Regions from separate parts of the Streptomyces sp. NPDC028419 genome, predicted to be linked through region 1. Evidence: riboswitches for the same ligand, from Rfam matches in the RefSeq annotation. Region 1 holds a riboswitch; each other region holds the start of a gene.
The links. Region 1 has a riboswitch for cobalamin ahead of ACZ4UB_RS10690 (ribonucleoside triphosphate reductase). Riboswitches for the same ligand answer to the same signal wherever they lie in the genome.
Positions count from the first base shown of each region.

Region 2: another riboswitch for cobalamin. It lies ahead of cobN (cobaltochelatase subunit CobN); the one in region 1 lies ahead of ACZ4UB_RS10690 (ribonucleoside triphosphate reductase).
Region 3: another riboswitch for cobalamin. It lies ahead of metE (5-methyltetrahydropteroyltriglutamate--homocysteine S-methyltransferase); the one in region 1 lies ahead of ACZ4UB_RS10690 (ribonucleoside triphosphate reductase).
Region 4: another riboswitch for cobalamin. It lies ahead of ACZ4UB_RS13590 (energy-coupling factor ABC transporter permease); the one in region 1 lies ahead of ACZ4UB_RS10690 (ribonucleoside triphosphate reductase).

Region 1 covers NZ_JBVHUE010000007.1:21,998-29,202, reverse strand. The annotation lists gene ACZ4UB_RS10700 (aminotransferase class V-fold PLP-dependent enzyme) at 1-708, opposite strand, end outside; gene ACZ4UB_RS10695 (anaerobic ribonucleoside-triphosphate reductase activating protein) at 802-1,401, opposite strand; gene ACZ4UB_RS10690 (ribonucleoside triphosphate reductase) at 1,398-3,233, opposite strand; cobalamin riboswitch at 3,263-3,445, opposite strand; gene ACZ4UB_RS10685 (glycoside hydrolase family 71 protein) at 3,535-5,208, opposite strand; gene ACZ4UB_RS10680 (hypothetical protein) at 5,494-5,970, shown strand; gene ACZ4UB_RS10675 (GNAT family N-acetyltransferase) at 5,997-6,563, opposite strand; gene ACZ4UB_RS10670 (NADP-dependent isocitrate dehydrogenase) at 6,688-7,205, opposite strand, start outside.
Region 2 covers NZ_JBVHUE010000027.1:36,998-44,202, forward strand. The annotation lists gene ACZ4UB_RS27795 (trypsin-like serine peptidase) at 1-105, shown strand, start outside; gene ACZ4UB_RS27800 (hemerythrin domain-containing protein) at 164-637, opposite strand; gene cobN (cobaltochelatase subunit CobN) at 667-4,293, opposite strand; cobalamin riboswitch at 4,334-4,465, opposite strand; gene cobG (precorrin-3B synthase) at 4,722-6,149, shown strand; gene ACZ4UB_RS27815 (precorrin-8X methylmutase) at 6,157-6,804, shown strand; gene ACZ4UB_RS27820 (precorrin-2 C(20)-methyltransferase) at 6,801-7,205, shown strand, end outside.
Region 3 covers NZ_JBVHUE010000003.1:80,238-87,442, reverse strand. The annotation lists gene ACZ4UB_RS04810 (carbohydrate binding domain-containing protein) at 397-2,073, shown strand; gene ACZ4UB_RS04805 (aminotransferase class IV family protein) at 2,130-2,912, shown strand; gene ACZ4UB_RS04800 (hypothetical protein) at 2,945-3,640, opposite strand; cobalamin riboswitch at 3,855-4,080, shown strand; gene metE (5-methyltetrahydropteroyltriglutamate--homocysteine S-methyltransferase) at 4,276-6,624, shown strand; gene ACZ4UB_RS04790 (oxygenase MpaB family protein) at 6,726-7,205, shown strand, end outside.
Region 4 covers NZ_JBVHUE010000009.1:171,200-178,404, reverse strand. The annotation lists gene ACZ4UB_RS13615 (EF-hand domain-containing protein) at 30-242, shown strand; gene ACZ4UB_RS13610 (PadR family transcriptional regulator) at 296-883, opposite strand; gene ACZ4UB_RS13605 (energy-coupling factor ABC transporter ATP-binding protein) at 934-1,773, opposite strand; gene cbiQ (cobalt ECF transporter T component CbiQ) at 1,770-2,519, opposite strand; gene ACZ4UB_RS13595 (energy-coupling factor ABC transporter substrate-binding protein) at 2,524-2,874, opposite strand; gene ACZ4UB_RS13590 (energy-coupling factor ABC transporter permease) at 2,871-3,578, opposite strand; cobalamin riboswitch at 3,609-3,801, opposite strand; gene ACZ4UB_RS13585 (AMIN-like domain-containing (lipo)protein) at 3,867-4,427, opposite strand; gene ACZ4UB_RS13580 (hypothetical protein) at 4,567-4,878, opposite strand; gene ACZ4UB_RS13575 (L-serine ammonia-lyase) at 5,128-6,510, opposite strand; gene ACZ4UB_RS13570 (APC family permease) at 6,672-7,205, opposite strand, start outside.

The DNA of each region.
Region 1 (7,205 bases):
CTCCCGGTGCGCCGGGTCCGCGATCGAGAGGATCGCGCTGCCCGAGGGCGCGTAGCCCCACTTGTGCAGGTTGCCGAACCAGAAGTCGGCCCGGCCGGCGAGCGGCTCGGCGAGCATGCCGAGGGCGTGCGCGCCGTCCACGACGGTGGTGATCCCGCGCTCGGCGAGGTCGGCGAGCAGCTGCGGGGAGGCGATGAGCCGGGCGGTGGGCGAGCTGATGTGGTCGAGGACGGCGACCTTGGTGCGCGGCGTGAGGCCGGCCAGTACGGCTTCGCGCACGGCGTCCTCGTCGGGCAGGTACGGGTCGAGGGCGACGCGGTTCAGCGGGGCGCGGCGGGCTGCGGCCTCGACGACGGTGCCGTAGCCGTGGTCGGTGACCAGGATCTCCTCGCCGTCGGCGAGCCGCAGGGCGTCCAGGGCCAGGTTGGCGCCCTCGGTGGCGTTGGAGATGAAGGACATGCCCTCCGGGTCGGCGGCCGGGTCGAGGTGGGCGGCGATCCTGGCCCGGGCCGCGGCCACCCGGTCGCCCACGCCGACGAAGAAGGTGTCGGGGTCGGCGTGCATCTCCTCGCGCAGGGCCTGCTGGGCCTCCTGGACGGGTATCGGCACGGCGCCGAAGGAACCGTGGTTCAGGTGGGCGATGTCCGGGTCCAGGCGGAAGAGTCCGGCCCCACCGGGGAAGGCCGACGGGGTGAGGGGCTCGGTCACGGGTGCCTCCGGGAGGTGCGGCGCGGCGGGCGGCAGCGGTGGTGCTGCCCCAACGGATCATGCGGGGGCGACCGCATGATCCGGTAGGGCCAATTACGCCACGGCGGACGGCCGCATCACCTGGCGGACCGGACTCCCGGCGCCGAGTCCCGCCAACCAGCCGTCGAGATCCGCCAGGGCCCGCGCGTCCAGGTGCGCCGGATCGACGGTGGTGCGCAGTTGGTGCGGGACGCCGGAGGCGAGCAGGAGGCGCAGGCTCGCCTCGGCCGAGGCCGCCGCGTGGCCGATGCCGGTCACCCGCTCGTACCGGCCGGGCGGGGCCTTCACGTCGAAGCCGACCCAGTCCAGCAGACCCTCGTCGAGCAGCCGGGCGAAGCGGCGCGGGAAGGCCCCGCCGGTGTGCAGGCCCACCTGGTGGCCCAGCGCGCGGGCCTCGCGGATCGCCTCGGCCAGGTCGCGCTGGAGCAGGGGTTCGCCGCCGGAGAAGACCACGCCGTCGAGCAGGCCGGTGCGCCGCGCGAGGTGGCGCAGCACCTCGTCCCAGCTCACGGCGGCGGGTGCGAGCGGAGGGAGCAGGTCGGGGTTGTGGCAGTACCCGCACCGCCAGGGGCAGCCCTGGCAGAAGACGGTGCTGGTCAGCCGGCCCGGCCAGTCGCAGGTGGAGAGTCGCGACCAGCCGCCGATCCGGATCACGCCCCGGCTCCCGCGCCCGTACCCTCGCCAGGATCCGCGTCCGCTCCCGGCGCCTGCTCGACGTGCCGGAAGGGGACGCGCTCGGCGTGCTCGCCCTTCTTGCCGATGTTGAAGGAGGACACCGGCCGGTGGTAGCCCATGACCCGCGTCCACACCTCGCAATCGGCCCCGCACCGCGGGCAGTTCGGCCGCTCGCCCGTGAGGTAGCCGTGATCGGCGCAGATCGAGAAGGTCGGGGTGACCGTGAGGTAGGGCAGCCGGAACCGCTCCAGGGAGCGGCGCACCAGGGACCGACAGGCCTCGGCGGTGGGGATCCGCTCCGCCAGGTAGAGGTGCAGGACCGTGCCGCCGGTGTACTTGGCCTGGAGTTCGTCCTGCCGCTCCAGCGCCTCGAAGGGGTCGTCGGTCCAACCGACGGGCAGTTGTGAGGAGTTGGTGTAGTAGGGGTGGGCGTCGGTGCCCGCCTGGAGGATGCCGGGGTAGCGAAGCCGGTCCTCCTTGGCGAAGCGGTACGTCGTCCCTTCGGCCGGGGTGGCCTCCAGGTTGTAGAGGTTCCCGGTGCGCTCCTGGAACTCCACCATGCGGGCGCGGACGCGGTCCAACAAGCGGACGGCCAGCGCGTGCCCGGCCCCGGTGGTGATGTCGTCCGCGTCCCCGGAGAAGTTGCGGATCATCTCGTTGATGCCGTTGACCCCGATGGTCGAGAAGTGGTTGCGCAGGGTGCCCAAGTAGCGCTTGGTGTACGGGAACAGCCCGCCGTCGATCAGGTCCTGGACGGTGATCCGCTTCAGCTCCAGGCTGTCCTTGGCCAGCTCGCACAGCCGGTCCACGGCGGCCATCAGGGCGTCCTCGTCGCCCGCGTGGAGGTGGCCGAGGCGGGCGCAGTTGAGCGTGACCACGCCGAGGGAGCCGGTCTGTTCGGCGCTGCCGAAGAGGCCGTTGCCGCGCCGGAGCAGTTCGGTGAGGTCGAGCTGGAGCCGGCAGCACATGGAGCGGATCATGTGCGGGGACAGCTCGGAGTTGATGAAGTTCTGGAAGTACGGGAGCCCGTACTTCGCGGTCATCGCGAAGAGCCGCTCGGCGTTCTCGCTCTCCCAGGGGAAGTCCCGGGTGATGTTGTAGGTCGGGATCGGGAAGGTGAAGACCCGGCCGGTGGCGTCGCCCTCGGTCATGACCTCGATGTAGGCCCGGTTGATCAGGTCCATCTCGCTCTGGAGCTCGCCGTAGGTGAAGTCCACCTCGGCGCCACCGATCACGGGGACCTGGTCCCGCAGGTCCTCGGGGCAGGTCCAGTCGAAGGTGAGGTTGGTGAAGGGGGTCTGGGTGCCCCAGCGCGAGGGCACGTTCAGATTGTGCACCAGCTCCTGGACGCACTGCCTGACCTGGGCGTACGTCATCGCGTCGAGGCGGACGTAGGGGGCGAGGCAGGTGTCGAAGGAGGAGAAGGCCTGGGCGCCCGCCCATTCGTTCTGGAGGGTGCCGAGGAAGTTGACGATCTGGCCGACGGCCGAGGACAGGTGCCGGGGCGGGCCGGAGTCGATCTGACCGGGGACCCCGTTGAACCCCTCGGTCAGCAGGGTGCGCAGGGACCAGCCCGCGCAGTAGCCGGAGAGCATGTCCAGGTCGTGGATGTGGAGGTCGCCCTCGCGGTGGGCGCCGGCGATCTCGGCCGGATAGACGCGCTCCAGCCAGTAGTTCGCCGTCACCTTGCCCGCCGCGTTCAGGATCAGGCCGCCGAGCGAGTAGCCCTGGTTGGCGTTGGCGTTGACCCTCCAGTCCCGGCGTTCCAGATATTCGGTCACGGTCTCCACGGCGTCTACGGCAGCGGTCACGGCAGCCCTCCCACGAGGCTCGGCACGGAAGTGTGGTGCGTTCGCCGGCAGGTGTCGGACTCGCGCGGCGCCCCGTCCCGTCGGGGGGAAGGGCGTGCGCTCACCGTTGCGGGGCAGTCCCGGATTCGCATCGGGTTCCCTGTTGCCTCGGTCGGGGCGGACATGAGCGAGCATGAGCGTGACCCCGCCGAACCGGCAGGGCCAACACTACATATGGATATGACCGCCCAGTGCGACCACTAGATAGTGGGTGACCTTCGTCCCGGGATAGGGTCCCAAAGTCCCTCCCGCGCCGGCGCCGCTACGACGCGCGACCGCTGGTGGCCCCGTAGTACTGGAGGTCCTGGACCGCGACCTCGCGGTCCACCGGGTACGACAGCTCCACCGCGGTCGAGGTGACCCCGTCGCGGACCGCCCGGGCGGAGCTGGTGCCGGAGCGCAGCTCCAGCAGGTGCGACCGGACTCCGGCGGGGGCCTCGTAGGCGTCCGCGTCCTTGCCGGTCACGGTACGGACGGTGGCCGGCGCGGTCAGGAAGCTGAGCACCTCCACCGCGTCCCGGGGCGCGGCGCTGCCCTTGCGCAGGGACATCACCAGGGACTGGGTCCCGGTCGGGTCGGCCGCGGCGAACTGGGTGCGCGAGGTCAGGTAGAGCGTGTCCCGGACGATCCGCGGCCAGGCGCCCGTCTTGAACCGGGTCAGGTAGTAGGAGGAGATGTCCAGGTAGGTGTGGCCGTTGTGCAGGGAGGGGGCGAACTGGCTGCCCTCCGAGTAGTCGTTCCAGGTGGTCAGCTGCACCCAGTCGGCGCCGTCGTCGATGGCGTGCGTCCAAGTGGAGCGCAGGGTGGCGGTGTTCCCCGCCTCGTCGTAGATCCCCTGATTGGGGCGGGCGTCCTGGACGGAGACCGGTTGCATCCAGATCTTGCCCGCCTCGTGCGCGCGCCGCACGTCGCCGGCCGCGCCGTCCTGGCCGACGTAACTCCGGCTGCCCCACTCGGAGAAGCCGTAGCTGATGGGCGCGAACCGCGCGCCGTGCGCGCCGAAGTCGAGGAAGAGCGGGACGAACGCGGTGCGGATGCCGTGCTTCGACTTCAGCAGGTCCAGCATCCGGGTCCACCAGCCGACGTCCTTCTCCTCCGCCTTGAAGGGGGAGACGACCAGCCGTCCGTCGTCCAGTCGGTGCGCGGCGGGCGCCGCGGCGAGCGCGGCGAGCGCGGTCGCGAGCACAGCCGGGTCGTCGGTCTTGAGGGAGGTCATGTCCGGCATCAGCATGACCTTGAAGTCGGGATCGACCGAACGGGCCGCCTCCATCAGGAGGTTGGCGCGGTCCCAGTTGGGGCCGGAGAGGGAGAGCAGGTCGAGGGTGAAGCCGTCGATCCCGGCGGCGCGGGCCGTGCGCACCTCCTGGCGGAGGTTGGCCAGCTCCCAGTTGCCCTGTCGGGGCGGCACGGGCGACGGTCGGTCGCGCAGCAGCCCGCCGTAGCGCTCGTGCTTGCCGTTCTCCCCCGCCGGGGCGAGGTAGTTGCGGGTGTAGTAGTCGCCGTCCGCGCTCGCGTTGTCGAGGGAGAGCGGGTAGGGGGTGAAGTAGTGGGCGAAGACCAGCTTCTTGCCGGCGCGCAGCGCGGTGGCGTCCGGCAGGTCGAAGGGCAGGGCGCCGGCGGGCCGCCCGCCGCCGCCCGCCGCGCCGGCGGCGTCGCCCGCGTCCGCGCTCCCCGACGCGGAGGGGTCCGGGCTCGCGTCGGGGGCGCCGGCGGAACCGCCGTGGTCGCCGGGGCCGGTGGACCAGGGCGCTCCGATGTCCGGCGCCGAGCGGTCGCGGCGGGAGCCGGCGGAGAAGGGGTCCCCGGCGAGGCCCGTCGCGGCGAACACCCCGACGAGGAGGAAGCCCGAGACGAGCGCGGCCAGCAGCATCCGGCCGCCGCGCGAGCCCGGGCGGCGCCGGTGCGATGAGGGCCGTCCCTGTCGCTGCGCACTCATCCGTCTCCCCTTCCGGAACGTGCCCGTGTCCGGGGCTGCACAGCAGTAGAGCCGATTCCCGACATCCGGACAACCATTCCCCCTCCGGTCGGGCCGGGCACGTACGTCACGGGGACCACGCCGACTACGCAGAGCGTCTCGACGGCCGGGGGACGGTCAACACCCGGTACGGAATGCGAAATTCCCCTGGCCTCACGGCACAACTGGCGCATAATCGACCGCACGCGGCTCGAATCAACCCTGGCGCCGCGCTGGGCCACGCATGCAATGGGGGGCATCGTGCCGATGGGGGATCCGAACGGGAGACAGGAACGGCCACCGGGGTGCACGGGGACGCTGCCGGCGACCTCCGCCGAGTTGTCCCGGCTGCTCACCGCCGTCCGGCGGGGGCGGGTGCTGACGGTGACGGGAGGGTTCGGCGCCCCGCGGAGCCTGCTGGTGCGGGAGATGGCCCGGCGCCTGACCTCCAACTTCTGCGACGGGGTGGCCGTCGTCACCCTCGAATACGCCTCCGGGGTCCGCGAGTTGGTGGGTGCGCTGGGCACCGTACCGGGGATCCCCTACCTGCCGCGCGGGTCGGCCAATGCCGCCTCGTGGCTCGCGGAGCGGGACATGCTGCTCGTCCTGGACGGCTCCGACCGGCTCACCCCCGAGGCCCTGAACTGGCTCCGGGCCCTCCTCGCCCGCGCGCCGGGGCTGCGGATCCTGGCCGCCGGGCGCTACCCGCTCGCACTGGAACAGGAGCGGGTCCACCGCCTCTGATCCGGACCGGGCGGTCCCGCACGCACTCATCCAGCGCTTGCGGACGGAGCGCTCGGCAGCTGGAGCCCGGGCCATTCCTCGGCGAGCAGTCCGAGGACCACCTCGTCGATGAAGGCGCCGTTCGCCCAACCGGACTTGCGCAGGGTGCCTTCGAGGGTGAAGCCGGCCGCCTCGGCGGCGCGGATCATCGCGGCGTTGTCGGCGAGGGTCTCCAACTGGAGGCGGTTGAAGCCGCGCACGGTGAATCCGTAGTGGCACAGGAGCAGGACCGTCTCCAGCCCCAACCCTCGCCCGCGGCTGCCGGGCCGCAGCGACAGCCCGACGTGCGCGAAGCGGTTGTGCGTGTCGATGCCCCAGAGCACCGCCTCGCCCGCGAGCTCCCCGGTGGCCAGCTCCACCACCGAGAAGCAGGCCGCCGCCTCCGAGGCCCCGGTGGGTTCGTACGGGGAGTGCCCGCCCGCGACGGGCAGGGGGCGCCAGGGCCGGGTGTCGGCCCGGGAGTGCATGGGCACGTCGTCGTACAGCTCGGCGTGCAGGACGGCAACGTCATCGGGGTGTCGGGCGCGCAGCCCGGCCAGGTGTCCATTGATCACCCGATATTACTAGCCGCCGCCGGTCCCGGCCCACAACCGGATTACGTCCGCACGCGCGACCGCCCCGGCCGCGGGGTCGCGGGCCGGGGCGGAGCGCCCGCGTGCGCGGGCACGCGGGGGTGGATCAGCCCAGGAGCGTGAGCGCCTGGTTCAGCGTCGCGGACGGACGCATGACGGCCGCGGCCTTGGCGACGTCGGGCTGGAAGTAGCCGCCGATGTCGGCCGGGGAGCCCTGGACCGCGATCAGCTCGGCGACGATGGTCGCCTCCTGCTCGCCGAGGGTCTTCGCGAGGGCCTCGAAGGAGGCCGCCAGCTCGGTGTCCTCGGTCTGGCGGGCCAGCTCCTGCGCCCAGTACAGGGCGAGGTAGAAGTGGCTGCCGCGGTTGTCGATGCCGCCGAGGCGACGGCTCGGCGACTTGTCCTCGTCCAGGAACGTGCCGGTGGCGCGGTCCAGGGTGTCGGCCAGCACCTGGGCGCGGGCGTTGCCGGTGGTCTGCGCGAGGTGCTCGAAGGAGACGGCCAGCGCGAGGAACTCACCGAGGCTGTCCCAGCGGAGGTAGTTCTCCTTGACGAGCTGCTGCACGTGCTTGGGGGCGGAACCGCCGGCGCCGGTCTCGAAGAGGCCGCCGCCGTTCATCAGCG
Region 2 (7,205 bases), on a different contig from region 1:
TGGGCCGACGACCTGCTCATCCGCTGGTCGGACGGCGAGACCACCATGTACGCCCACACCGGCGCCGCCTTCGGCGCCGAACGGACCCTGGTCACCCCGAAGTAGCACGGCTCGTGCCCCTGTCGCGCCCGCGGGCACGACAGGGGCACGGGCGCGCGCCCCGTCAGCCCGCCGGACGCATCTCGGCGCCCGGGTGGGCCGTTCGCCAGGCCGCGATGGACAGGTCCCACTCGTCGCCCGTCAGGGCGGTGAGGGATGCGGGGAAGAGGCCGTCCTCCTCCTTCGCGATGTGTCGGTGGAGCTCGGCCACCGCGGTGCGCAGCAGGGCCACCTGCTCGGGCGAGGTCAGGTCCAGATCGGCCAGGAAGGCCGACAGCTCGCGGTGTTCGCGGGTCAGGGCGGCGATGTGGTCCGCGTACTCGGGGTCCTGCGACATCACCGCGAACAACCCGTCCTCCTCACCCTGCCAGTGGGCGAGGAGGACGTCGGTCATCGAGGAGACGAGGGCGCGGACGCGGGGGAGGTCCCCCGCGTCCAGGGCGCGCAGCGCGTCGCCCGCCGCATTCGTCACCGCCTCGTGCTCGGCGATGAACTCCTTGATCAACGGGATCTCGCGGCAGCCGCAGTAATGGCACATGCCTCCCAGGATGCGCCGGCCGCGAGCCGCTACTCCGCTTCCGCTTCCAAGTTGCCCTCCGTGTCCAGGTACACCTGGCGCAGGGCCTCCAGCGTCTCGGCATCCGGCTTCTCCCACATGCCGCGGGATTCCGCTTCCAGCAGGCGCTCGGCGATCCCGTGCAGCGCCCAGGGGTTGGCCTCCTCCAGGAAGGCGCGGTTCTCCGGGTCCAGCACGTACGTCTGCGTCAGCTTGTCGTACATCCAGTCGGCGATCACGCCGGTCGTGGCGTCGTACCCGAAGAGGTAGTCCACGGTCGCCGCCAGTTCGAAGGCGCCCTTGTAGCCGTGGCGGCGCATCGCCTCGATCCACTTCGGGTTCACCACGCGGGCGCGGAAGACCCGGGAGGTCTCCTCCACCAGGGTGCGGGTGCGGATCGTCTCCGGGCGGGTCGAGTCGCCGATGTACGCCTCGGGGGCCGTGCCGCGCAGCGCGCGGACGGTGGCCACCATGCCGCCGTGGTACTGGAAGTAGTCGTCCGAGTCGGCGATGTCGTGCTCGCGCGTGTCCGTGTTCTTCGCGGCCACCGTGATGCGCTTGTACGCCGTCTCCATCTCGGTGCGCGCGGAGCGGCCGCCCAGGCCGCGGCCGTATGCGTAGCCGCCCCACACCGTGTAGACCTCCGCCAGGTCGGCGTCGGTGCGCCAGTCGCGCGAGTCGATCAGCTGGAGGATGCCCGCGCCGTAGGTGCCCGGGCGCGAGCCGAAGATACGGGTGGTCGCGCGCCGTTCGTCGCCGTGCTCGGCCAGGTCCGCCTGGGCGTGCGCCCGGATGAAGTTGTCCTCGGCGGGCTCGTCCAGCCCCGCCGCCAGCCGCACCGCGTCGTCCAACAGGCCGATGACGTGCGGGAACGCGTCGCGGAAGAAGCCAGAGATGCGCAGCGTGACATCGATGCGCGGACGGCCCAGCTCCACGAGCGGGATGGCCTCGACGCCCGTCACGCGCCGCGAGGCCTCGTCCCACACCGGGCGGACACCGAGCAGCGCGAGCGCCTCGGCCACGTCGTCGCCCGCCGTGCGCATGGCGCTCGTGCCCCACAGGGACAGGCCGACGGAGGCGGGCCATTCGCCGTTGTCCGTGCGGTAGCGGGTCAGCAGCGAGTCCGCGAGGGCCTGGCCGGTCTCCCACGCGAGGCGGGAGGGCACGGCCTTGGGGTCCACCGAGTAGAAGTTGCGGCCGGTGGGGAGCACGTTCACCAGCCCGCGCAGCGGCGAACCGGAGGGGCCCGCCGGGACGAAGCCGCCCGCCAGGGCGTGCACCGCGTGCGTCAGCTCGTCCGTGGTGGCCGCCAGGCGCGGGACCACCTCGGTCGCCGCGAAGGCGAGGATGTCCGCGACACCGGCCGGGTGGCCCGCGGAGACCGCGGCGACGGCGGACGGGTCCCAGTCGGCGGCCTCCATGGCCTCGACCAGGCCGCGGGCCGTGGCCTCCACCTCGTCCGCCGAGGTGCGGGTCGGCGCGGCCTCGTCCAGGCCGAGCGCCTCGCGCAGGCCCGGGAGCGCCGTCGTACCGCCCCAGATCTGGCGGGCGCGCAGGATGGACAGGACCAGGTTGACCCGGTCCGTGCCCGCCGGGGCGCCGCCCAGCACGTGCAGGCCGTCGCGGATCTGGGCGTCCTTGACCTCGCACAGCCAGCCGTCGACGTGCAGCAGGAAGTCGTCGAAGCCGTCGTCGTCGGGCCGGGCCTCCAGACCGAGGTCGTGGTCGAGCTTCGCGGCCTGGATCAGGGTCCAGATCTGGGCCCTGATGGCCGGCAGCTTGGCCGGGTCCATGGAGGAGATCTGCGCGTACTCGTCCAGGTGCTGCTCCAGGCGCGCGATGTCGCCGTACGACTCCGCGCGGGCCATCGGCGGCACCAGGTGGTCGACCAGGGTCGCGTGCACGCGGCGCTTGGCCTGGGTGCCCTCGCCCGGGTCGTTGACCAGGAACGGGTAGACGAGCGGCAGGTCGCCGAGCGCGGCGTCCGGGGCGCAGGAGGCCGACAGGCCGGCGTTCTTGCCGGGCAGCCACTCCAGGTTGCCGTGCTTGCCCAGGTGGATCATGGCGTCGGCGCCGAAGCCGCCGTCCTCGGCCGCGGCCTGGATCCAGCGGTAGGCGGCGAGGTAGTGGTGCGAGGGCGGCAGATCGGGGTCGTGGTAGATCGCGATCGGGTTCTCGCCGAAACCGCGCGGCGGCTGGATGAGGATGAGCAGGTTCCCGCGGCGCAGGGCGGCCAGCACGATGTCACCGTCGGGGTCGCCGCCGGTGGTGGTGCGTGAGCGGTCCAGGAACATGCTGCCGGGGGCCTGCCCCCAGTGCTCCTCGACGCCTTCGCGCAGCTCGCCGGGGAGCCCGGCGTACCAGCGCCGGTAGTCGGCGGCCGGGATCCGGACGGGGTTGCGGGCCAGCTGCTCCTCGGTGAGCCAGTCCTGGTCGTGGCCGCCCGCCTCGATCAGCGCGCGGATCAGCTCGTCGCCGTCGCCGGAGACCAGGCCGGGGATCTCCTCGACGGGCCCGAAGTCGTAGCCCTCCGCGATCAGCCGGCGCAGCAGCGCGACGGCGCTGGCGGGGGTGTCGAGACCGACCGCGTTGCCGATGCGGGAGTGCTTGGTGGGGTACGCGGACAGGACCAGCGCGATCCGCTTCTCGGCGTTCGGGGTGTGCCGCAGCCGGGCGTGGCGCACGGCGATCCCGGCGACGCGGGCGGCGCGCTCGGGATCGGCGACGTACGCCGGCAGGCCGTCCTCGTCGATCTCCTTGAAGGAGAAGGGGACCGTGATCAGGCGGCCGTCGAACTCCGGCACCGCGACCTGGCTGGCCGAGTCGAGCGGGGACAGGCCCTCGTCGCTCTCCTCCCACGCGCTGCGCGAACCGGTCAGGCACAGCGCCTGCAGGATCGGTACGTCGAGGGCGGCGAGCGCGCCCGCGTCCCACGACTCGTCGTCGCCGCCGGCCGAGGCCTCGGCGGGGCGGGTGCCGCCCGCGGCGAGGACCGTGGTCACGATGGCGTCCGCCGTCGCCAGCTCGGCCAGCAGCTCCGGCTCCGGGGAGCGCAGCGAGGAGACGTACAGCGGCACGGGCACGCCGCCCGCGTCGACCACGGCGTCCGAGAGGGCGTGCACGAAGGCGGTGTTGCCGCTCATGTGGTGGGCGCGGTAGTAGAGCACCGCGATCCGGGGACCGGCGGCGGGCTCCGCCGCGCGCTCCAGCCGGCCCCAGGTGGGGGCGGCGGCGGGCGGTTCGAAGCCGTGGCCGGTGAGCAGCACGGTGTCCGACAGGAAGCGGGCCAACTGCTCCAGGTTGGCGGGGCCGCCGTGCGCGAGGTAGGCGTGCGCCTCCGCCGCGATGCCGATGGGGACGGTGGACGCCTCCATCAGCTGGGCGTCCGGGGCCTGTTCGCCGGTGAGCACGACGACCGGCCGGGTCTGGTCGGCGGCGAGGAGCAGGTCGAGCCCCTCCTGCCAGGCGCGCAGGCCGCCCAGGAGGCGTACGACGACCAGGTCCGCGCCGTCGAGCAGCGCGGGCAGGTCGTCGAGGGGGAGCCGGGAAGGATTCGCGAACCGGTACGGGACCGGGCCGGTGTCCGAGGCGCGGGCACTGAGCAGATCGGTGTCGGACGTCGACAGCAGCAGGATCATGCGGCGGCGGGCCTTCCTCGGGGTTTCCGCGCCCCGGGCAGTGAGGACGACGGGAGTTCCTGACTCACCCGGAGGCGCCGTGGGCGACTGCCGGGTTCACAGTGGCGGGACCGCGCCGGATTCGCACCGGGCTTCCTCCCATGTCGCCGTCCTCGGCGATGACGGGCCGAATGGTCCGTCGAGGGGTCATCTTAGGTGCCGCGGCGAGCGAACGGCAGGTGGGGGGCCGTGCGGCTTGTGTGGGGGGTGGGGTGGCCGGGGCTCGTCGCACCCTGCGGGCGGCGTGCCTCCGGCGGGCCCTCAAGCGCCGGGCGGGCTGGATGTGGTTGGGGTGGGTTGTGACCTGCGGGCGGCGCGGCCTCCGGCGGGCCCTCAAGCGCCGGGCGGGCTGGATGGGGTGTGGTCTGTCGGTGGCGTGGGGTGCGGTGGTGACGGACACAGGTCGGGTGGTGCGGATCGTGGGTATGCTCGCCGCCATGCCCCCGCCCTCCTCCGCCGCGCCCCGGGACGAACCCGTCATACGGGACCGTGGTGACGCCTGCCCCGGTGCGCTGCGCCTGCACGCGGCGGACGACGGGCACCTCGCCCGGATCCGGATCCCCGGCGGTCTGCTCACGGCCGACGCGGCCGTCGTCCTGGCGGACGCGGCGGACCGGCTGGGCGACGGCCACCTCGACCTCACCTCGCGCGGCAACGCGCAACTCCGCGGCCTCGGCGCCGGCTGCGGCGGCGAGCTGGCCGCCGTGCTGACCGCCGCCGGACTGCTGCCCGCCGCGGCCGCCACCCACGAACGGGTCCGCAACATCGTCGCCTCGCCGCTGTCCGGGCTCGACGGACCGCTCCGCCCCGACGTCACCCCGTGGGTCGGCGAGCTGGACCGGCTGCTCTGCGCGAGCGACGCGGCGGCCGGGCTCTCCGGGCGCTTCCTCTTCGCCCTCGACGACGGTCGCGGCGACGTGACCTCGCTCGCTCCCGACGTGAACGTCCTCGGGCTGGGCTCGGGAACGGCCGTGCTGTGGACGCACGATGACACCGACGCGGTGGCGGTCGCGCACCGGGACGCGGCCCGGGCGGCGCTGGCCGTCGCCGAACACTTCCTCGACGCGGTGCGCGCGGCCGGCACCAAGGCCTGGCGGGTGAGCGAACTTCCCGCCGAACACCGGCCGGAGTCCGGCGAGTTGCTCAACCGATTGCAGGAGAAGGGCATTTCGGCGGAGCGGGCCCACGGCTTCAGGCGCCGCACCGGCCGCGGCCCCGGCCCCGGCGTGGTGGCGGGCCCGGACCCGGACCGCGTCGCGCTCTCGGTCCTCGCCCCGCTGGGGCGGCTGACCACCGCGCAGTGGCGCCTGCTGGCCGCCTCGGCCGCCGCCGCGGCCGGGTCCTTGCGGCTCACCCCCTGGCGCGGGATCGTCGTCCCGGGGGTCGACGCGGCCACCGCGCCCGCCGCCCTGGCCCGGCTCGCCGGAGCCGGACTGGTCACCGCGCCCGGCGGCCCCTGGGAGAACGTGACCGCCTGCACCGGCCGGCCCGGCTGTGCGAAGGCGCTGGCCGACGTACGGGCCGACGCCCGCGCGGTCGTGGCGGCGACGGGAGCCCCGGTCGCCCCCGCCGGCGGCGCGGCACTGCCCGTGCACTGGTCCGGCTGCGAGCGGCGCTGCGGACATCCGCGCGCGGCCGCCTGGGTGGACCTGGTCGCGGGGCCCCGCGGGTACGGCCTCGCGCTGGCGGGGCGGGGCGGGGAGACCACGCGCCCGGTGCGGGACGACGTACCGGCCACCGCCACCGACCTGACCGCCGCGCTCGCGACGGCGGATGCCATGGTTCAGCAGACCCAGAAGACTCAGCAGCAGACGTAGTGAAGAAATGAGCGAGTACACAGTGTTCGAGTACGAGAAGGACGGCGCCGCGATCTACCGCCAGTCCTTTGCCACGATCCGCGCCGAGGCGGATCTCGCCGGGCTGCCGGCCTCGGTGTCGCAGGTCGCCGTACGCATGATCCACGCGTGCGGGATGACCGACCTCACGAAGGATCTCGGATACACGCCCGACGTGGTGCTGCGCGCCCGCGCCGCGCTCGACGCCGGGGCGCCCATCCTGTGCGACGTGCGCATGGTCGCCAGCGGGGTCACCCGCAAGCGGCTGCCCGCCGACAACGAGGTGATCTGCACCCTGTCGGATCCGGCCGTACCGGACCTCGCCGCGAAGATGGGGACCACGCGCAGCGCCGCCGCCCTCGAACTGTGGCGCGACCGGGGCCTGTTGGAGGGCTCGGTGATCGCGGTCGGCAATGCGCCCACCGCCCTCTTCCGGCTGCTGGAGATGATCGAGGAGGGTGCTCCCCGCCCGGCCGCCGTCATCGGCGTGCCCGTCGGCTTCATCGGCGCCGCCGAGTCCAAGGACGCGCTCGCCGCCCACCCCTCGGGGCTGGACCACCTGATCGTCCGGGGTCGGCGCGGCGGTAGCGCCATCGCCGCCGCGGCCGTCAACGCGATCGCGAGCGAGGAAGAATGAGCACCACCGGCACGCAGACCGGGGCCGGACGGCTCTACGGCGTGGGCCTCGGCCCCGGCGACCCCTCGCTGATGACCCTGCGCGCGGTCCAGGTGATCGCGGAGGCGGACGTCGTCGCCTACCACAGCGCGCGCCACGGGCGCTCCATCGCCCGCTCCATCGCGGCCGCGCACCTGCGCGCGGACCACGTCGAGGAGCCGCTGGTCTACCCGCTCACCACCGAGAGCACCGATCACCCCGGCGGCTACCAGGGGGCGATGGAGGAGTTCTACGAGGAGTCCGCCGCCCGCCTCGCCGTGCACCTCGACGCGGGCCGGACCGTGGCCGTGCTCGCCGAGGGCGACCCGCTCTTCTACGGCTCGTACATGCACATGCACAAGCGGCTCGCCGACCGGTACGCG
Region 3 (7,205 bases), on a different contig from region 1:
AGGAGATCGACTTCGACCGAACCTCGAACGCGCTCAAGCCGGTGGCCGAGCCTCCGCTACGGGGCGGAAGTCGGACGGCAATGGAAATCGGCCCGAGACCGATGTCGAATATCCGAAGGAGCGGCGAAACCTCGCTGTTTTCGGACACGCCCGCACGGTCGAAATTCAAGGGCGTCCGGCGGGAGCGGCCGGGGGAGAGGTCCGAGGTGGGTGGCACCGATCGCGGTGCGACCGGAGCGGATCTGAGGGGGATTGGTCCAGACCTATTGACGGCCGATTCCAGCCCTCCTACGATCCGGTCGGCACAGCCCCACATGTCCACCTCACCCAGAGCCGGGCGTCACGCCCCCACGCGCCGGTCCCTGACCACGTCGCCCGGCGGGAAGGGAGCACCGCGTGTTCCGTCGCAAGCCGCGCACCTCACGCCCGTCCGCCGACCCCCACCCCCGGACGGACCCCGGCCTACGCCGCACCACCGCCTCCAGGCGGACCCTCGCCGGGGTCAGCGCGATCGCCGTCGTCGCCGCCGGCCTGGCCGCGGCCGGATCCGTCACGGCCGGCGCCGCCACCCCCAACCTGCTCGCCAACTCCGGTTTCGAGAGCGGGTTGTCCGACTGGACCTGTTCCGGCGGCTCCGGCGCGGCGGTCGCCAGCCCGGTCCACTCCGGTGCCTCCGCGCTCAAGGCGACCCCCGCCGGCTCGGACAACGCCCAGTGCACCCAGACCGTCAGCGTGCAGCCCAACTCCCAGTACACGCTGAGCGCCTTCGTCCAGGGCAGCTACGTCTACCTCGGCGCCACCGGCACCGGAATCACCGGCACCACGTCCACCTGGACACCCAGCAGCCCGTCCTACGGCCAGCTCAGCGTCACCTTCGCCACCGGGGCCAACACCACCTCGGTGACCGTCTACCTGCACGGCTGGTACGGGCAGCCCGCCTACTACGCGGACGACGTGGCCCTCGCCGGCCCCGGCGGCCCCAACCCCACCCCGACCGCCACCGCCCCCACCACCGCCCCGCCGACCACCGCGCCCCCCACGACCGCACCGCCGACCACCGCCCCGCCCACCACCGCGCCCCCCACCACCGCACCGCCGACCACGCCGCCGCCGGGTGAGACCTGTCCCACCAAGCCCAAGCCGTCGGGGAAGGTCCTGCAGGGCTACTGGGAGAACTGGGACGGCGCCTCCAACGGGGTCCACCCCGGCATGGGCTGGGTCCCCATCACGGACAGCCGGATCGCCGCGCACGGCTACAACGTCATCAACGCCGCCTTCCCGGTGATCCTCTCGGACGGCACCGTGCTCTGGCAGGACGGCATGGACGCCGGCGTCAAGGTCTCCACCCCCGCCGAGATGTGCCAGGCCAAGGCGGCCGGGGCGACGCTCCTGATGTCGATCGGCGGCGCCGCCGCCGGCATCGACCTGAGCTCCAGCACCGTCGCCGACAAGTTCGTGGCGACCGTCGTCCCGATCCTGAAGAAGTACAACTTCGACGGCATCGACATCGACATCGAGACCGGCCTGTCCGGGAGCGGCAACATCAACACGCTGTCCGCGTCCCAGTCCAACCTGATCCGCATCATCGACGGCGTCCTCGCGCAGATGCCGGCCGGCTTCGGCCTCACCATGGCCCCCGAAACCGCCTACGTCACCGGCGGCAGCGTCACCTACGGCTCGATCTGGGGCTCGTACCTGCCGATCATCAAGAAGTACGTCGACAACGGCCGCCTGTGGTGGCTCAACATGCAGTACTACAACGGCAGCATGTACGGCTGCTCGGGCGACTCCTACCAGGCGGGTACCGTCCAGGGCTTCACCGCGCAGACCACCTGCCTCAACAACGGCCTGACCATCCAGGGCACCACCATCAAGGTGCCCTACGACAAGCAGGTGCCCGGCCTGCCCGCCCAGCCCGGCGCCGGCGGCGGCTACATGGCGCCGAGCCTGGTCGGCCAGTCGTGGAACGCCTTCGGCGGTTCGCTGAAGGGGCTCATGACCTGGTCGATCAACTGGGACGGTTCGAAGGGCTGGAGCTTCGGCGACAACGTCAAATCCCTCCAGAACCGCTGACCGCCCGCCGCCCGCCGCTGATCGTCGGCAATGGATGTCCTGACATCCTGTGAGGTATGGCGACACTCAACGGAAAGCCCGTTTCCACCGACGACCTGCTGCCCCTGGCCCTGGTCAACGTCGGTCACTTCACGTCCATGCGCGTCGACGAGGGCGCCGTGCGCGGGCTGGAGCTGCACATGGCGCGGCTCGCGAGGGACTGCGAGGTCGTGTGCGGCGCCGACCTGGACACCGGGCGCGTGCGCGCGTACGTCCGGGAGGCGCTGCACGGGCAGACGCGGCCCTGCGTCGTCCGGGTGACCGTCTACGACCCCGCGGTCGACATGGGGCACCTCGCGGCGCCGGGGGACCCGCGGGTCCTGGTCACCGTGCGCGGAGCCGGCGCGTTGCGCGCGCCGGCTCCGCTGCGCGCCAAGAGCGTGCCGTACGAGCGGGAGCTGCCCGAGGTGAAGCACGTCGGCCTCTTCGGGGCCCTGCACACCCGGCGCGGTGCCCAGCTCACCGGCTTCGACGACGCCCTGTTCGTCGGACGCGACGGACTCGTCAGCGAAGGCGCCACCTGGAACGTCGGATTCGTCGACGCCGACGGCGGCGTCGTGTGGCCGCAGGCTCCGGTCCTGCCCGGAGTCACCAGGGCGCTGCTCCAGCAGCGCGCCGCACACCGGGTCGCCCCCGTGACCCTGGAAGAGGCGAAGGGCATGGCGGCCGCCTTCGCGACGAACACCAGCATCGGCGTCCGGGCGATCGCCGCGATCGACGACACCGCACTGCTCGCCGAGCACCCCGTGCTGGACCGGCTCCGCGAGGCCTACCTGTCCGTTCCCGGCGAGAGGCCGTAGGGCCGCCGGTCCCGCGACACGGGCCGTCGATGTCAGGCCATGCGGGCGCCCAGGGTGCGCACCACCTGGGTCAGGACCTTCTCGCGCCAGTTCTCCTCGGTCTCGGGGTACTTCCCGACGCCGTCCGCGGTCGAGGAACCGCTCACTTCGAACTGGTAGGGGCCCTGGTGGCAGATCATCGTGGTCGTCGTGCCCCGGGTGTAGCAGCCCGCCGTACCGAGGGAGTTCCCCAGGTCCCGGAACTTCTTGGTGTCCTGGCCGGACCGCTTCGCCTCCTCGTCGCGGTCCTCGGCGTAGGCGTTCGCCACGAGCGCGGGATCGGCGACGGTCTTGAAGACGATGCGGACGCTGCTGTTGTGCTTGCCCTTGTACTTGGCCGGCAGCCCGAACTCGGTCTTGCAGCCGCCGGCCGGTACGTCGCCCGTGGTGCCGGGATCCGACGTGGCGAGCGGGTTGAAGTTGATGACGGTCACCTTGATCGGCGTCCGCTGGAAGTCCTTGGCCTGCGGCAGGATCGCGCGGACCTCCTCGTCGCCGAGTACCTCGCACGCGTTGGGCCACTGCGCCAGCGGCACCGAACCCCCCGCGGGGGGACGCGCCTCCAGCTTCGCACCGGAGGGCTTGGCGGACTCGAACTTCAGGGCCGGCGGCTCGCTGCTGCAGCCGGCCAGTACGGCCGCGGCGGACGCGACCGCCGCGACGGCCAGGACGCCACGGCTCGGTTTCATGGTGGGCATGGTCAACTCCCCTATGTGGACACGGGGGATCCCCCCTCTACCGGGCCCATTCTGGACGTGCGCGCCCGATCCCTCCCGCCGAAGCCGCCATGCGCCCTGTGATCTTCCCGACAGCGGGACCGCCGTCCGCGCGTCGACCGCGGAGTGTCTCATCTCACCGTCCGCGATGTGGTCAACATCCGCCCCGCCGCGCCGCGTCGACCTAAGCTGACCCCCAGCAGCTGGTTCGCCCCGTCCGCCAGGCGGGATGCGTCGTAAGAGGGAACCCGGTGGGAATCCGGGACTGCCCCGCAGCGGTGAGCGGGAACGACCGCCGTCATACGCACTGGGACCGGATCACGGTCCTGGGAAGCGACGGCCACTAGGAGCCCGCCGGGAGACCGGCAGGCGCGCCCGCAAGTCCGAAGACCTGCCCGTTGCCCGCGCACGCACGGTCGTGCGCGGATTTCCTGGTGACCTCGTGGGCGGGTCGGTCGGGGGCGCCCCGGACCCGCTCCGGGGAACGACGGACGGTCGCAGCCGGTGCCTCGCGCACGGCGGTGCGACGGGCCGTCCGCTCCGCCACCCCTTCGCGCCTCGCGTCCGTCACCGGGACTCATGGAGACGTACTCGCGAAGGAGAGTTCCGTGACACCCCAGCACACCACCCGTTCCACCACCTCCGCGGCCGCACCGGACCCGGCCGTACGGGCCACCGTCCACGGCTACCCCCGGCAGGGGCAGAACCGGGAACTGAAGAAGGCCGTCGAGGGCTACTGGAAGGGCCGGGTCGACGCCGACGCCCTCCGGGAGACCGCCGCGACCCTGCGCCGGACCCACTGGCAGCAGCTGGCCGAAGCGGGCATCGGCGAGGTGCCCACCGGTGACTTCTCGTACTACGACCACGTCCTCGACACCAGCGTCATGGTCGGCGCCGTCCCGCCCCGCCACCGCGCCGCCGTCGCGGCGGACGCCCTGGACGGCTACTTCGCCATGGCCCGCGGCACCCAGGACGTGGCGCCGCTGGAGATGACCAAGTGGTTCGACACCAACTACCACTACCTGGTCCCGGAGCTGGGCCCCGACACCGAGTTCACCGCCGACTCCGCCCGGCAGGTCGCCGAGCTGGGGGAGGCCCTGGCGCTCGGGCTGAACGCCCGCCCGGTGCTGGTCGGACCGGTCACCTACCTCCTGCTGGCCAAGCCCGCCCCGGGCGTGCCCGACGACTTCCAGCCGATCACCCTGCTCGACCGGCTGCTGCCCGTCTACGCCGAGGTGCTCGCCGACCTGCGCGCGGCGGGCGCCGAGTGGGTCCAGCTCGACGAGCCGGCCCTGGTCCAGGACCGCACCCCGGCCGAGTTGGGCGCGGCCGCCCGCACCTACCGCGAGCTGGGCGCGCTGGCCGAACGCCCCAAACTGCTCGTCGCCTCGTACTTCGACCGGCTCGGCGAGGCCCTGGCGGTCCTGGCCAAGGCGCCCGTCGACGGTCTCGCCCTCGACTTCACCGACCGGGCCGCCGGCAACCTCGCCGACCTGGCCGCCGTCGGCGGCCTGCCCGGCAAGCGCCTGGTCGCGGGCGTGGTCAACGGCCGCAACGTCTGGATCAACGACCACGAGGCCTCCCTCGCCACGCTCGGCACCCTGCTCGGTCTCGCGGGCAGCGTCGACGTCTCCTCCTCCTGCTCCCTCCTGCACGTCCCGCTGGACGTCACCGCCGAGCGCGACGTCGACCCCCAGGTGCGGCGCTGGCTGGCCTTCGCCCGGCAGAAGACCACCGAGATCACCGTCCTGGCCCGCGGCCTCGCACAGGGCACGGACTCCATCGCCGCCGAACTCGCCGCGAACCGCGCCGACCTCGCCTCCCGGGCGCACTCGCCGATCACCCACGACCCGGCCGTGCGCGCCCGCACCGCCGCCGTCACCGACGCCGACGGGCGCCGCTCCCAGCCCTACGCGCGGCGGGCCGCGGCCCAGCGGGCCCACCTCGGCCTGCCCCTGCTGCCCACGACGACCATCGGCTCCTTCCCGCAGACCACCGAACTGCGCACCGCCCGCGCCGACCTGCGCGCCGGACGGCTCGACGAGGCCGGCTACGAGCGCCGCATCGAGGCCGAGATCCGCGAGGTGATCGCCTTCCAGGAGAAGACCGGCCTCGACGTCCTCGTGCACGGCGAACCCGAACGCAACGACATGGTCCAGTACTTCGCCGAGCAGTTGACCGGCTACCTGGCCACCCAGCACGGCTGGGTCCAGTCCTACGGCACCCGCTACGTCCGGCCGCCGGTCCTGGCCGGGGACATCTCCCGCCCCGATCCGATGACCGTGCGCTGGACCTCGTACGCGCAGGCGCAGACGGCGAAGCCGGTCAAGGGCATGCTGACCGGCCCGGTCACCATGCTCGCCTGGTCCTTCGTCCGGGACGACCAGCCCCTCGGCGACACGGCCCGCCAGGTCGCGCTCGCCCTGCGCGACGAGGTGAACGACCTGGAGGCGGCGGGCACCTCGGTCATCCAGGTCGACGAGCCGGCCCTGCGCGAGACCCTGCCGCTGCGCGCCGCCGACCACGCCGACTACCTGGCCTGGGCCACCGAGTCCTTCCGGCTCAGCACCGGCGGCGTCCGGCCGGACACCCAGATCCACACCCACATGTGCTACGCCGAGTTCGGCGACATCGTCGCGGCCATCGAGGACCTCGACGCCGACGTGATCAGCCTGGAGGCCGCCCGCTCGCACATGCGGGTCGCCGACGAACTCGCCGGCGCGGGCTACCCGCGCGAGGTCGGGCCCGGCGTCTGGGACATCCACTCGCCGCGCGTGCCCTCCGCCGACGAGGCCGCGACGCTGCTGCGCAAGGGACTGGGGGCCATCCCGGCCGAGCGGCTGTGGGTCAATCCCGACTGCGGGCTGAAGACCCGCGGCTGGACCGAGACGAAGGCGTCCCTGGAACACCTCGTCGAAGCCGCGCACCGGATGCGGGCGCGGCTGACCACGGGCTGAGCACGCGGCCGGACGGGGACGGTCCGAGCGGACCGTCCCCGTCCGGTGCCGTACGCACCGCCCGGTCGGTACGCTCGGTCCCGGGCGACGGGAGGCCACCGATGGGCGCAGCGCCGTACGGGCGGGAGCACGTGCACGGAGACGGTGACGGGAAGCGCGACGGGGACCGCCGCGCCCGGCCGGACGGGCCCCGAACGGGCCGCGCGGGAGCCGACCCTGGGCTGTACGGGCCCGGATCCGTGACCTGGCAGTGCCACGGCGACCCGATCATGTGGATCGCCGGGGTCCGGGCCCTGTACCTCCAGGCCCTCCACCCGCGGGCCGTCCGGGGCGTCATGGCCAACTCCGACTTCCGCCAGGACGCCTGGGGGCGGCTGCTGCGCACCGCCGACTTCGTCGGCACGATCACCTACGGCACCACCGAGGCCGCCGAGGCGGCCGGAGCGCGGGTCCGCAAGATCCACCGGATGCTGTCCGCGATCGACCCCGCCACCGGCGACCGCTTCCCCGTCGACGATCCCGAACTCCTGCTGTGGGTGCACTGCGCGCAGATCGATTCCTTCCTGCACACACTGCGCCGC
Region 4 (7,205 bases), on a different contig from region 1:
GTCAACAAGCACCAAGAAGGGGTGGACCCATGGCGGACATCGAGAGCGCGCGGGCGACGTTCGACCGCTTCGACGCGGACGGCGACGGCTTCGTCTCGGCCGACGAGTACAGCGCGGCCATGAAGGCGATGGGCGACGCGTACGTCACCGGCGCGGTCGCGGACGCGATCGTCGCGAGCAAGGACGCCAACGGCGACGGCCAGATGAGCTTCGACGAGTTCTGGGCCTCCCTGAACAAGTAGTCCAGGTCAGGTACCGCACGCGCCTGCGCCCCCACCTGCCGGGGCCAGGCGCGTCAGCGACCCCCGGGCTCCGCCGCAGGCCCACCCGGCTCCTCGCGGGGCTCCGCGGACAGCCGGTCCACCTCGGCCACGGCCTCCTCCAGCCAGCTCAGCCAGAAGGTCTCCAGGGCCAGCCCGCCGTGCAGCACGAGCCGCCGCACCCGGTCCTCGTCGGCGTCCCGGCCCGGCGGGAAGTCCCGCTCGTCGATGGCCCGGTACTGCGCCAACTGACGCCGGTGCAGCTCCAGGTGGCGCCGCAGCTCCGGCCCCAGCCCCCGCACCCCGACGACCCCGGCCGCCCGCACCCGCAGCAGCAGCGGATCCCGGATCGGCTTGGGATCCTGGCTCTCCCCGATCCAGCGCGCCAGCTCGGCGCTCCCGGCCGCCAGCACCTCGTACTCCTTGCGCTGGCCGCGCACGGGCTGCTCGCTCGGCAGCGCGCGGATCAGCCCGGCCTCCTCCAGCCGCCCCAGCTCGCGGTAGATCTGCTGGTGCGTGGCCGACCAGAAGTACCCGATCGACTTGTCGAACCGCCGGGTCAGCTCCAGACCGGACGAGGGCTTCTCCAGGAGCGCGGTGAGGATGGCGTGCGGCAGCGACATGCGGTCATCCTAGGTTCGCCCGGACCGGGCGCCGCGCCCCCCGGCGCCGCTCAGCGCCAGGCGGCCAGGGCCTCCGGGGTCTTGGGGCCCGGGGTCTGCGGGGAGAGCAGGCCGTGGGCGCGCAGCAGCGCCGTCACCGCGGGGGACCAGGCGGCGCGCAGGCCGGCCGAGGCGAGCAGCTCGGGGTCCGCGAGCAGGGTCTGCGCCGGGCCGAGCCGAATGCCGGCCGGGGTCAGGACCGCGGCGTCGTCCGCCCACCGCACGGCGAGGTCCACGTCGTGCGTCGCCATCACCACGGTCGTCCCGGCCGCGCGCAGGCCCGCCAGGGCCTCCAGCAGCCGCTCCTGGCCGTCCGGGTCGAGTCCGGCCGTCGGCTCGTCCAGGATCAGCACCCGGGGGGCCATCGCCACGGCGCCCGCGATCGCGGCCCGCTTGCGCTGTCCGTAGGACAGCAGGTGCGTCGGCCGGTCCCGCAGCGCGGTGATGTCGAGCGCGGCCAGCGCCGCGTCGACCCGGCTCCGCACCTCCGGCTCCGCCAGCCCCAGGTTCATCGGGCCGAAGGAGACGTCCTGTTCCACGGAGGCGGCGAAGAGCTGGTCGTCCGGGTCCTGGACCACCAGCTGCACGGCCGTGCGCAGCCGGGTCAGCCCGGCGCGGCCGTACGAGACCACCTCGCCGTCCAGCCACAGCTCGCCCGCGTCGGGGCGCAGCCCCCCGCTGAGCAGGCGCATCAGCGTGGTCTTGCCGCTGCCGTTGCGCCCCAGCAGGGCCAGGGCCCGGCCGGGGGCGATCGGGAAGTCCACGCCGGACAGGACGGCGGGCCCGTCCTCGTAGGCGTAGCCCGCGCCCGTCAGCCGGACGAGCGGTTCGGGTTCCACGGGTACGTTCACGAGACGAAGTCCTTCGAGGCGAGGGTGACGGCGACCAGCGCGGCGAGCAGGGCGCCCGACGCGGCCAGGAACCGCCAGGACGGGGAGGACCGCGGTACGAGCACCCGCAGCGTGCCGTCGTAGCCGCGCCCCGCCAGCCCGCTCTGGAGCCGGGAGGCGCGGTCGAAGGCGCGGACGAAGGCGGTCGCCGCCAGCCCCGCCACGGACCGCCACGCGGCGGCCCTGCCCGCGTGGCCGAGCCGGGCCGCCTGGGCCCGGCGGACCTGGGCGAGGGAGTCCAGCAGCAGGAAGCCGATCCGGTACATCACCAGCGCCACGTCGACGACGGGCGCCGGCACCCCGGCCCGCACCAGCCGGGGCAGCACGTCCGAGACCGGGGTGGTGAAGGCGAACAGGAGCACGCCGAGCGAGGCCGCCGACGTGCGCAGCAGCAGCTCGACGGCGTGCCGCGGGCCGTCCGGGGCCAGGGAGAGCGGCCCCGCCGGGCCGCCCACCGCGAGCAGCAGGGGAGCCGCCCCGGTGAAGCAGAACCCGAGCGGGATCCGGAAGGCCCGCCACAACTGCCGCGGGGGCACCCCCGCCGGGCCGAGCAGCACGGCGAGGGTGGTGGCGGCCACCAGCGGTCCGCCGGGCCAGGGCGGCAGGCAGACCGCGGTGACGGTCAGCCCGAGCCCCAGCAGGGCCTTCTCCAGGGGGTGTCGGCGGCGCCAGCGGCTGCTGTGCGCCGCGGCGTCGATGGGCAGCACCGCCTCACGCGTCCCGGGAGTTCGGGTCGTCCCCGCGGCCCGCGCCGGCCGCGACGGCGGCCTCGCCCTGACGGCGCCCGCGGCGCACCCCGAAGTAGTAGGCGAGCACGCCCGCGCCGAGCGCCGCCTGGAGGGCGAAGAGCGCCGACTCGACCTCCCCGGAGGGGGGTTCGTACAGCGGGGAGAACCACGGCTCGTAGTCCGGCTTCAATTCCGTGATCGCCGTCTCCGCCTGCGCGTCGGCGCCGGTGAACGGCTCCTCCTTGCCCTCGCCGAGGCCCAGGGCGATCGGGAGCACCGCCAGCGCCGCCACCAGGAGTAGCAGCAGGGTGTTGATCTTCGCGTTCCTGGTCATCGGACGGCCGTCCCCTGCTCGTGCCGCGCGGCGGCGGCGCCGGTCAGCTTGGCCACGCCGAGCCGCACCAGGTCGGACTTGCTCGACTGCATCAGCAGCCGCATCACGAGCACGGTGAGCAGCCCCTCGCTGACCGCCAGCGGGATCTGGGTGACGGCGAAGATCCCGCCGAACTTCGCGAGTGAGCCCGCGAAGCCGGACGCCGGGTCGGGGAAGGCCAGCGCGAGCTGCACGCTGGTCACGCAGTAGGTGATCAGGTCGGCGAAGAAGGCGCCGCAGAAGACCGAGACCATCAGGGGCGCGTCGAACCGCTTGAGCAGGCGGTAGACGGCGTACCCGGCCCAGGGGCCCGCGATCGCCATCGAGAAGACGTTCGCGCCGAGCGTGGTCAGCCCGCCGTGGGCCAGCAGCAGGGCCTGGAACAACAGGGTGATCGTGCCCAGCACCGCCATGATCGGCGGGCGGAACAGGATCGCACCGAGCCCCGTCCCGGTCGGGTGCGAGCAACTGCCCGTCACCGAAGGGATCTTCAGGGCGGACAGGACGAAAGTGAACGCACCGGACGCCCCCAGCAGCAGGGTGCTCTCGGGATGCGCCTTGACCTCGCGGGTCAGGGCGCGCACGCCGTGGACGACGAAGGGGGCGGACGCGACGCCCCAGGCGGCCGCGTGCAAGGGGGGTAGAAACCCCTCGGCTATATGCATGTGTAGGGAGACCTCTCCAGCACCTCGTGGATGGAACAACGCACCCCGGTCGGTCTCCTGGCTCACGGGTGCTGCCGCCGCGGCGCCGCCTTCCCGGTCCGGGCGGTCTCCCGCCCGGTCCAGTGGCTCCCCGCGGGGGTGGCGCCGGACTTCCCGTTCACAGTGGCGAGGGCCGCACCGGTTTCTCACCGGTTTCCCGTACACCAAGGCCCGTTGACCCTACCTGACCAGGGGCAACGGGCCGTCGGCGGCGCCGTCGTGCGGGTGCGCGCGGTACGCCGGAGCGTCTCAGCAGACGTTCGGGTGGGCGATGTCGACCACGAAGCGCTCCGGGTTGTGGAGCGTGGAGGTGGTGAACTGCGGTGCGGTGTCGAAGGCGGCGCCGAAGGTGACGTACCCCTCGAAGTCGCCGGTGAAGGCGATGCCCTTGAGCTTGGGGAGGTAGATCTTCTGGAGCTTGGGGCCGGTGTAGACGGAGTTCCCGGCGTCGTCGTGCGCCTGGGCCGGGTGCAGGCGGATCTCCAGGAAGTACGTCCCGGCGAGCGGGACCGGCTTGCCGGAGCCGTCGTAGACGAGTTCGGACACGGGAGTGACGGTGACCCCGGGGACGTAGCCCTGGAGGTCGATGACGATCCGGTCGTAGGTGCAGTGCCCGCCCCAGCGGGCATTGGTCACGAGCGGGGTCGCCGTGGCGGCGGCGGAAGCCGGTACGGCGAGGCCGATTCCGACGGTGAGGAGCAACCCGGCGGTGACGGCCGCCAGCCGCCGCCGGTGGACGGAGCCGGGGCGCGCGCCGCGCCTCAGCGAGTGGACGGAGTTGCGGACGGAGCGTATGAGGTGGTCCAGCATGACGTCCCCCGATTCTTCGGATGTGGGGACAGTAGTGTCATCGTGGAAGACACGCCATACGGCCTCTTGGTTGCACGCGGCGCACGAACCGGGGCCCGGTCCGCCGATGCGGACCGGGCCCCGGGAGCGGTCGTGCGCGTTACGGGACCGGGTTGAAGACCACGGACTCGTGCGTGTTGGACTGCCCGATGGCGGTGAAGCCGGAACCGTTCGACTGGGCCGTGTTGTTCTGGTTCGACGCGCCGGAACCGGTGGCGACCTGCTGCGCGGTGGAGGAGTTGCCGAGGTTGGCGCCGCCCACCCCGCTGCCGAGGATGCTGGCGACGGCCGCGTTCGACGCGTTGGCCGCGCCGGCTCCGTTGTCGGCCTGCGCCACGCCCGTGCACAGGGCGGCGGCGAGGGGGAGCGCTGCGAGCGCCGCCATCACGCGGATGGTGCGGATGCTTGCCATGATCGAGTCCTCCAGTGAGCAAAAGCGTGGGAAGTCCACGACGGTTGGCCGACCGCCGGGTCCTGCGTGCGACGTCGCGGGCCCCACTTTTGCGTACCGGATCATGAAGAAACCAGCCCAGACGCGGTGGTTCCCCCTCAAGCATGATCAATCCATTTCAAACAAATGTTTCCCGCCATTTCATGCGGTCTGGATTGTCTGGAAGGGGTGCGTCCGGGCTGGTCGGTGCCGTCCGGGATCAGCTCCCGGTCAGCACTCGATGACGTTGACCGCGAGCCCGCCGCGGGCCGTCTCCTTGTACTTGACCTTCATGTCGGCGCCGGTCTCCTTCATGGTCTTGATGACCTTGTCGAGGGAGACCTTGTGGCTGCCGTCGCCGCGCATCGCCATCTTCGCCGCGGTGACGGCCTTGACGGCCGCCATGCCGTTGCGCTCGATGCACGGGATCTGCACCAGACCGCCGACCGGGTCACAGGTCAGGCCCAGGTTGTGCTCCATGCCGATCTCGGCCGCGTTCTCCACCTGCTCCGGGGTGCCGCCCAGCACCTCGGCGAGGGCGCCCGCCGCCATCGAGCAGGCCGAGCCGACCTCGCCCTGGCAGCCGACCTCGGCGCCGGAGATCGAGGCGTTCTCCTTGAACAGCATGCCGATGGCGCCCGCCGAGAGGAGGAAGCGGACCACGCCGTCCTCGTCGGCGCCGGGCACGAAGTTCATGTAGTAGTGCAGGACCGCCGGGATGATGCCCGCCGCGCCGTTGGTGGGGGCGGTGACGACCCGGCCGCCGGCCGCGTTCTCCTCGTTGACGGCCATCGCGTACAGCGTCGCCCACTCCATGGCGTGCGCCTGCGGGTCGCCCTCGGCGCGCAGCTGGCGGGCGGTGCCCGCGGCGCGGCGCTTGACCCGCAGACCGCCCGGCAGGATGCCTTCGCGGGACATGCCGCGCGCGACGCAGGCCTGCATGACGCGCCAGATCTCCAGGAGGCCCTCGCGGATCTCCTCCTCCGTGCGCCAGGCCTTCTCGTTCTCCAGCATCATCGAGGAGATCGACAGGCCGCTCTCGTTCGCGAGCCGCAGCATCTCGTCACCGGAGCGGAAGGGGTACTTCAGCACCGTGTCGTCGAGCTTGATCCGGTCCTCGCCGACCGCGTCCTCGTCCACGACGAAGCCGCCGCCGACCGAGTAGTAGGTCTTCTCCAGCAGCGGGTTGCCCGTCTCGTCGTAGGCGAAGAGGGTCATGCCGTTCGCGTGGTACGGCAGCGACCGGCGGCGGTGCAGGATCAGCTGGTTCGGCTCGTCGAAGTCGATCTCGTGGCCATCGCCTATCTCCGCGCCCAGCAGGCGCAGCCGACCGCTCTGGCGGATCCGCTCGACCTCGGCGTCGGCGGTCTCCACGTTCACGGAGCGCGGGGAGTGGCCCTCCAGGCCCAGCAGGACGGCCTTGGGGGTGCCGTGGCCGTGCCCGGTGGCGCCGAGCGAGCCGAAGAGCTCGGCCCGTACGGAGGCGGTCTGGGCGAGGACACCGTCCTTCTTCAGCCGGTTCACGAACATGCGCGCGGCGCGCATCGGACCGACGGTGTGCGAGCTGGACGGACCGATGCCGATCGAGAACAGATCGAAAACGGAGATGGCCACGTTGGCGGACTCCCGGTTCATCCCCGTGGTGTCGGGGAACGGACCGTCCAGCTGCCTTCCAAACGGTATTGACGGCGGCCGACGGTTGAGCGGACTTTGCGGATTTTGGGCAAAGTGCGCCTGTGGGGCGCCCTTGCCCTGCTAAAGCAGCGTACGTCAGTTCATGCGGGGGTCAGCTCCCGCTGCGGGACATTGCCCGACGTGATCTCGGTCGCGGCGTCCAGCACCGGGTCCGGGCCCGGGAGACCGTCCCGGTGGGCCTTGATGCCGGCCCGCACGGCCCAGTAGTAGACGGCGAGGGCCATGCCCGCGACCAGGGTGATGTCCAGGCCGTCCGGGATCCGGCCGGTGCCGCCGAAGTCGCCGCTGCCCAGGTAGGACAGCAGGGACAGGCAGCCCAGGAAGACGACGATCCACCAGGCCGGGGCGAACTGCCTGACCAGGTCCTTCTCGCCCTTGCGGGCCAGCACGACCGCCGCGATCGGGGCCGCGACCAGGGTCAGCGCGGTCACGATCCCGGTGTTCGGCCACTTCGACCAGTACAGCGCGCAGGCCGCGAAGACGAAGGTCAGCGGGCAGAGCACGGCCGCCAGGGGCAGCCGGAAGGGCCGCTTGAGGCCGGGCTTGGTGACCCGGAAGACGCCGACCGCGATGGGGCCGATCAGGTAGGAGATGACCATGGCGGCCGAGATGAT